Regions from separate parts of the Peribacillus sp. CSMR9 genome, predicted to be linked through region 1. Evidence: riboswitches for the same ligand, from Rfam matches in the RefSeq annotation. Region 1 holds a riboswitch; the other holds the start of a gene.
The links. Region 1 has a riboswitch for FMN ahead of N9I19_RS06985 (ECF transporter S component). Riboswitches for the same ligand answer to the same signal wherever they lie in the genome.

Region 1 (4,218 bases):
CCGTCGGGTGCATTAACCACGACAATTCCGCGTTTTGTCGCTGCGGGGATGTCTATGTTATCGACGCCGACACCAGCGCGTGCTATGATTTTCAACTGCGGCATACGGTTCATTAAATCTTCCGTTACCTTCGTTGCACTTCTTACAAGTATTGCATCAATTCGATCAAGTTCATTTGCCGCTTCTTCTACTGTCTTCTGAATAAGAAGAATATGGGATGCCTCTGATAGCGGTCCGAGTCCTTCTGGTTTGATGGCATCTGCCACTAAAATCCGATACATGCTAAACACCTTCCTAGGGGAGAATAATTATCTTAAATTTCAGTTAATTTTACAATTGAAATGGTAATTATGTCAATTTGACTTAAATGGATGTAAGCGCTTAAAACAATAATTATCATCCTGATCGTGTATGGAAGGCCGCCATAATATTGGCTTCCTCATCGATTGCTAAAAAAGAAAAATTATTTACATTATTCCGAATTATCATTTTGTATATCCAATTATTGTTTTAAACCTTTTAATCTATAAATGGACATTCACCATGACGATAGATATTCATCCTAACTGTATGTAACAGATGCTCAAAACCACTGGTAAGCCCAAAGTGGATTACTGGACCAAAGATAAAGTAAGTAAGTCTTAGCGGATTTGAGTACCGTAACAAGATGATCTTCATATTGGCTTCGAATCCGGCAAGGTGAACTCATGGCATTACGTAAGAGAAATGTAAGATCTTTGGTCCCACTAATCAAATTGGCGGCCAGACAGGAAGTATAGCGATTTATAATGCGGATCAACAGGATAAACAGAAAAAACTGGAGCGATTAAAACGCGTTGTCAGCCGTTTGCCTAAAAGAAAAGGCCTCTGATCAAAGAAAAAAATACATAAGGAGGAATCGAATTATTAAAAACTAGCTGTATTTAAAATAAGGAGATTTTAAAATGGGGCTTATAAACAGAAACGAATATCCCGAGGTGCTTGAACCAAAAGAGATTCAAGAAATGCTTAAGATAGGAAGAAGACAAACATATGAGTTATTAGCCAATGCTCGTTATAGAGTACTATAGGTCGGTAGGAATAATAAAATACCCAAGCATGTCTTTTTTAATTGGTTTGGAGCAAATGATAAAAAGGTTAAAGGCGGAAATTTATTTCTTGCTTTTTTAAATTTGCATGATAAAATCAAATAAATTAAGTGGTGGAGAAACGGTAGGTTTTTGGTAGGAAACTTGGTTGGAAAAGCGGGTTTTCAAAGGGGATTAGTGGAAACACATTAAATCGCCTATATGAATAAACTGCTGATACAAAGCTACTTAACGCACCTTTCGGAAACGAAAGGAAACTAAAAATTTTATAGGTCTATCTTCGGGGCGGGGTGCAATTCCCCACCGGCGGTGATGAAGGAAGTTCTCCTTCTAAGCCCGCGAGCCTTACGGGGCAGGATTTGGTGTGATTCCAAAGCCGACAGTATAGTCTGGATGGGAGAAGATGGAGGTTCCTGAGTGCGTTTCAACAGTCATTTGCTGATACGTTTGTTTGATGTAACCTTTAATTTATCCCTTTAATTCTATTGGAATTAAAGGTTTTTTTATTGAGCATCGACATCATTAAGGAACACTAACCTCTTTTCAGGTAGATCGGAAAAGAAGGAGAGAGAACTATGAAAAAGAATAAAGTGAAAAAAACGGTCACACTGGCAATGATGGGAAGCATTTCTTATTTATTGATGCTTTTGAATTTTCCGTTTCCAGGATTTCCACCTTTTCTGAATGTTGATTTTAGCGACATACCAGCATTGATGGCGGCATTGATTTTTGGTCCTATGGCAGGAATTCTAGTTGAATTCCTTAAAAACCTATTGGATTTAGTCATGACAGGGACCTTGACAGCTGTACCTGTGGGGCATATTGCTAACTTTATAGCTGGAATACTGTTTGTCTTGCCAACTTATTATGTATTTCAGAAAATCAATTCAAAAAAAGGGATGACGTTCGCTTTACTTGCGGGAACAGTTTCCATGGCAGTATTTATGAGTGTTTTAAACTATTATGTCTTTTTACCGGCTTATACCTTCTTTATGGGATGGGATGCAATGTCGGCACCCGAATCAAGAAAGCTAATCACGACGGCAATCTTGCCTTTCAATGTAATTAAAGGCGTGCTTATAACATCTGTATTCATGTTGTTGTTCATTAAATTACAGGCATGGATCAATAAGCAAACATTATATAAAAATGCTTAATGGCATTTACGATAGAAACATAAAAACAACCGATATCCAAATTCGGTTGTTTTTTATGTCCGTTTAATTTGGCAGGGGAAGATGCAATGAAATTGACCAAAAAAAAAAGCCATTCTCGATTGAAAATGGCTTGTATCTTTATTCGAATTTTAGTGCATCCCCGTCAAATGCCTCATCAGCAACTTTAATAGAATCCGTTGGACATCCTTCAAATGCATCCATCATGTCATCTATAAGTACATCTGGAATTTCAACGATTCCCTCGTTATCGTCAAGGGTAACAAATGCAATCCCTTCGTCATCATAATCATATATATCTGGTGCTGCTGCTCCGCAAGCGCCACAAGCGATGCATGTTTCTTTATCCACAATAGTAAATTTAGCCATGAATATAACCCCTCCTAAGTTGATAGACAACTGATAATCTTTTTATTTCAGATTATTATCTCTTTCTTATTGTAAGACCGAATGCCAAACTTTTCAATAGAAATTGTATTGATAATAACTATCATGTAGCAGGATGTCAACGAAAATCATCGAATAATTAACATGGCCCTTTCCATGATGCGTCATTTAGTCACATAATTTTCCTTGTATTCATCAATAATAACGGCGATTTTTGCAGTTTTTTGTTACAATAGGTTTATTGGATAAATGAAACAAGGATGTGAGTCCCATGAAAAATTATCTACAGGCAATCATTCTATATGCGATAAAAAAATTTCAAGGTGAACGTTCCATTTATGCTATATACCATATGCTTCAGGGGAAGAAGTCGTCACAAACAATCCAGGATGCCCATTTATTCGGGTTGACGAATATATTTGGGACAATACCACGATTTACCCGTCAGCAGTTAAATCAAAACATTGAACAGTTCCTTGACCATGAATACATAAATTTAACGGATAAATCAGATGCATTTGAAATTAGTATGCAAGGTGAGGGGATGTTAGTCGATTACTTCAATGATAATCCTTTTCCGAATTTTATAAATGGTTGGAAGTATCACAATATCACCCCGGTTTTCTGGGGAAGGTTAAACTTACTCATTCAAACCATATCCCATATTGTCCACAATGAAAGGCGTTTTTATCCGATACAAAGAAATCCCAAAATCCAATTTTTCGTAAAGGAATTTTTACATGCCAATCGTCAGGACCGAGAGTTGATTGCGCAACATCTATATGAAGAACTGATATCCCTTTTAGAAAGTCAAAGTGATTTGAAACGAGATGTTTTCATTATGAAATTAACTGGGACAAACAGGATTGGGCTTACGTTTGAACAGATTGCAAAAAGGAAAGATCTAGAAGAAGAGTTTATCCGCTTTACTTTCCTTGACTCGTTGCATCAAATGCTTTCTGAAATGGAAACGGGAACGGGTTACCCCCTTTTGTCAACGTTGATCTATGATTGGCAAAGGGGTGAAAATCCTCATTTGACACAATCTACACAAACTACTTTACGATACATCCAAGAAGGGAAAAACCTTGGGGAAATAGCTGAGGTCCGCCGATTGAAAGTCAACACCATTGAGGATCACCTAGTCGAAATTGTTCTATCGGATAAAAGTTTTCCGATTGCCGATTATGTGTCTCTCGACGATGAGAGGGAAATTGCAGCCGCTATTAATGAACTTGGTACGAAAAAGCTTAAGGCTATCAAGCAGATGGTCGATAATAAACAGATAAGCTTTTTCCAAATCAGGCTTGTACTTGCGAAAATAGGTGATGGATGATGAATATAGAACGTGTCCTAAAAGAAAAATTTGGATTTGATGAATTTCGTCCTGGACAAAAAGAAGTGATCGAATCATTGATGTCCGGACGTCATACATTAGCGATGCTACCCACCGGATCCGGTAAATCATTGTGTTATCAGCTGCCGGCTTACCTTTTAAATAAGACTGTCCTAATTGTCTCCCCATTATTATCATTAATGCAGGATCAGGCAGATCAACTGAAGATGAG
Region 2 (4,218 bases), on a different contig from region 1:
AATTTTCCAAGGTTGGCCATTTCAATGGCACTAACGGCAGCTTCATAGCCTTTGTTACCTGATTTTGTTCCGGCACGTTCAATGGCTTGTTCAATGTTCTCAGTTGTCAACAAACCGAAGATAACCGGTACACCTGTGTCCAAAGAAACGGAAGCCATGCCTTTAGCTGCTTCATTGCAGACATAATCATAATGTGAAGTGGCACCCCTGATTACCGTTCCAAGTCCGATAACCGCATCGTATTTACCCGTATTCACAAGTTTCTTCGCAATTAACGGAAGTTCGAAAGCACCCGGCACCCACGCGATGTCAACATCATTTTCATCAACGCCATGACGCTTAAGGCCATCCAATGCCCCTCCTAAAAGCTTGCTTGTGATAAACTCATTAAATCTTCCTACCACGATTCCGACTTTCAATCCTGATCCTATTAATTGTGCTTCAATAACTTTCCCCATGTCCAATTCCTCCTAATTTTAAAAAACATTTTTTTCATTTAAAGATTAATTTCGCTAAAAATCCTTCAAGCATTCGGGATGTTCAGTTCAAGTGCCTGTTTCCCGATTGTATCACTTTGTTCAAGATACCGAATCAAATCGGCTATCGTAATGAACTTCAGGTTAAATTTCCCAGCGATGACTTCTAAATCGGATACGCGTGCCATCGATCCATCATCATTCATGATTTCACATATGACACCAGCTGGAGCGGCACCGCATAATTTTGCCAAATCCACCGAAGCCTCCGTATGTCCTGCCCTCCTTAATACGCCGCCTTCTTTAGCGACTATCGGAAAAGTGTGACCAGGCCTTTGAAAATCTTCAGCAACCGAATCTTCTTTAAGAAGCTCAAGAATGGTCAAGGACCGTTCAAAAGCACTTATTCCTGTGGAAGTGCTTTTATGATCGACACTAACCGTAAAGGCAGTACCATGATGATCGGTATTTTCTCCTACCATAGGATGCAGGTTCAATTTCCCTGCCAGTTCTTCTGTAATGGTTGTACATATCAAACCTCGTCCATGAGTCGCCATGAAATTGATCGCTTCCGGCGTAGCCTTTTCGGCCAACAAGACGAAATCCCCTTCGTTTTCACGGTCTTCATCATCGGATACGATTACTACCTTGCCAGCTTTCAAATCCTCGATCGCTTCTTCAATTGTATGGAACATCATTACACCGCCCTTTTATTAGAATCCGTGCTCTGCCAAAAACTCTAAATTCAGTCCTGGTTTTGAATCGCCATTTTTCATTTGATGTATAATATATTTCCCTATCATGTCGTTTTCAATGTTAACGATATCGCCAGCCGCTTTTTGTCCCAATACGGTGTCCTGATGAGTCAATGGAATCAGAGATACAGTCAAAAGGTTTCGTTCAATTCCAAATATCGTCAGGCTCGTTCCATCAATGGCTACAGAGCCTTTTGGAATGCAAAAGGCACTGAGCCCTTCTTCCAATTGGATTACATAATATACGGCATTTTCTTTTCGTTCTTTTTTTATGATTGTTCCGGTCCCGTCGATATGACCTGAAACAAAATGACCGCCAAACCTTCCCTGTGCACTCATGGCTCGTTCGAGATTCACAGGTGATCCCAATTTTAACGTCCGGATCGAGGAAGCTTTGACCGTTTCCGGCATTACGTCGACCGTAAACAAACTTTTCGTGAAGGACGTTACCGTTAAGCAGACCCCGTTGACTGAAATACTATCCCCCAGATGAACATCTTCAAGGATTTTTTCAGAACGGATCGACAACTCCATACTGCTTTTCCCTTTTTTCAAGGAATGGACGGTACCGATATCCTCGATGATTCCCGTAAACATGTTTTTCCCCCTTTTATAAAATATAAAAAACCCCTTAGGATGACCTAAGGAGTTAACAGGAGAAATGAGTGAAAAAAACTGTATACCTAAAAGGCCTAATATTTTCTTTTTTGAAAAATTAGGCGTACGTATACACTTGGGTTCCACACGTCCTTCTCCCATCCAGACTTTACTGTCGGCTTTGGAATCTCACCAAATCCTGCCTTTATCAGGCTCGCGGGCTTAGAATTTCTTCATCACCGCCGGTTGGGATTTTCACCCGACCCCGAAGGACTAAAATAATATGAATCTTTGAATATTTTATCACCTTAAAGTGAGGATGTAAAATTTCTAAACTTAAATGGTTCATTTGTTACAGGAACTCCCTCACTTTATGGAAAAATGAAATTCCGCTCCAAGTAACTTCGATGTGCTCCAAAAGGTTAACCGGGCCTAATTGGTGGAATAGGTTATAGGGATTACAATTCAAACAAGGAGGAAGCCCAAGCTTATTGCCATCAACAATTTGCTTTTCTTTCTATTCGTCGTCACGATGAATTTTTTAGCCAATTTCCTGCCTTTGAACGGCCGAACATCTGGAGAGATTTCCGATAAACTGGATGTCCTCTTCACTCCTGCCGGTTATGTATTTTCCATATGGGGTTTAATCTATTTTCTGCTCGCCATCTGGGTATTCAGGCAGTTTTTAAGTAAACATCAAAACAGCCCTGCCAATAAGGCATCCTTCCCTTGGTTCGCTTTAAGCTGTGTCCTAAATGGCGCTTGGCTTTTGGCTTGGCATTACGAACGATTTTTGTTATCCGTATTCATTATCATTGCTCTTTTGGCTATATTATTGGTCAGTTATACAAGCATTAAAAAAGTGGAGCATACTCCTTTCGACCTATTTCCGTTTTCCGTTTATACCGGCTGGGTGAGTGTTGCAGCCATCGCCGACATTTCTTATTACCTTACCTATATCGAATGGGACGGTTTTGGGATTTCCAGTGTAGCTTGGACGATCGTTTTGCTGATTGCAGCAACAATCCTGGCCTTTGTCTTTTCTGGTAAAAACCGGGATTGGTGCTATCCTCTCGTATTCGTTTGGACGTTCATTGGCATCCGGATCCGAAATGGTGCGCCCTGCCAGGTAATCACAGACATTTCTTATATTCTGGCTGCTCTCCTTTTTATCGTGTCGATCACGACCTTCATTAAAAATCGGAAGAACTGATAGGGAAATCTGGTGGTCTAAAAAGCTTGCTGAAGATCGTGCCAGATGTCCTGCCAAGCTTCAAGGCCAACTGAGAGACGGACCAGTTGGTCACTGATGCCCATTTGTTCCCGCGATTCTTCAGGAACGGCAGAATGCGTCATGGTAGCGGGATGCTGGATCAATGTCTCGGCATCCCCTAGACTGACGGCAATTTTGATAAGTTTCAATTTATTGAGGAATTCCTGTGCATCCTGTTTTGTACCATGCAATTCGAAAGAGATAAGGCCGCCTCCGTGTTTCATCTGTTTTTGCATTATATAATGATCCGGTGAAGCTTCATCACCTGGATAATATACCTTTTTCACCTTTGGATGTTTCACAAGTTCATGAAAGATGTTCATTGCATTGGCTGAGTGACGGTCCATCCTGACAGGCAAGGTCTTTAACCCCCGCAATAGTAACCAGGCATCGAATGGTGAAATGATTCCACCGATATCCTTCTGTGTAGTCCCAGCTACCTGATTAATAAAGTCCTTCTTACCAACGACAAGGCCCGCAACGACATCCCCATGTCCGCAAAGATATTTCGTAGCACTATGAAGGACGATATCACACCCATATTCAAGGGGTCTCTGTAAGTAGGGTGTCGAAAACGTATTATCGACTACAATCGTCACATTATATTCCTTCGCTACTCTCACTACCATCTGTAAGTCAATCATTTTCATCGTCGGATTGATCGGGGTTTCTACATAAATGCAGGTCGTTTCCGGCCGAATCATTTTCCTTACCTTTTCTTCTGTATCCATTTCACAAAAATCATGAGTGATGCGGTATTTATTTTTCATTAACTGCAGAAGGCCAAAAGTACAACCATATAAACCCTGTGAACACAGGATGTGGTCATCCGTTTTAGTTAAGGCAAAAAGCACCGCAGAAACTGCAGCCATACCTGATCCGAAAGCAAGGCCAGCTTCCCCGCCTTCCAAAGCGGCAATCTTTTCTTCCAGCACTTGTACCGTCGGATTTCCAAGGCGTGAATAAATATATCCATCTTCTATACCGGCAAAACGCCGTTCCCCTTGCTCGGCCGTTTCAAAAGTGAATGTTGAGGTTTGGAATAATGGTGTTGCCAAGCTTCCTAAATGCTTCTTCGAGTCATATCCTTCATGTATGACTGCCGTTTCAAACTGTT

Region 2: another riboswitch for FMN. It lies ahead of ribE (riboflavin synthase); the one in region 1 lies ahead of N9I19_RS06985 (ECF transporter S component).

Annotation. Positions count from the first base shown of each region.
Region 1 is NZ_JAOPHO010000008.1:35,726-39,943, reverse strand. It holds gene serA (phosphoglycerate dehydrogenase) at 1-281, opposite strand, end outside; FMN riboswitch at 1,361-1,497, shown strand; gene N9I19_RS06985 (ECF transporter S component) at 1,664-2,245, shown strand; gene N9I19_RS06980 (ferredoxin) at 2,384-2,632, opposite strand; gene N9I19_RS06975 (YpbB family protein) at 2,922-3,986, shown strand; gene N9I19_RS06970 (RecQ family ATP-dependent DNA helicase) at 3,986-4,218, shown strand, end outside.
Region 2 is NZ_JAOPHO010000006.1:57,103-61,320, reverse strand. It holds gene ribH (6,7-dimethyl-8-ribityllumazine synthase) at 1-458, opposite strand, end outside; partial or broken gene ribB (3,4-dihydroxy-2-butanone-4-phosphate synthase) at 533-1,171, opposite strand; gene ribE (riboflavin synthase) at 1,190-1,828, opposite strand; FMN riboswitch at 1,975-2,105, opposite strand; gene N9I19_RS06030 (tryptophan-rich sensory protein) at 2,361-3,041, shown strand; gene megL (methionine gamma-lyase) at 3,059-4,218, opposite strand, start outside.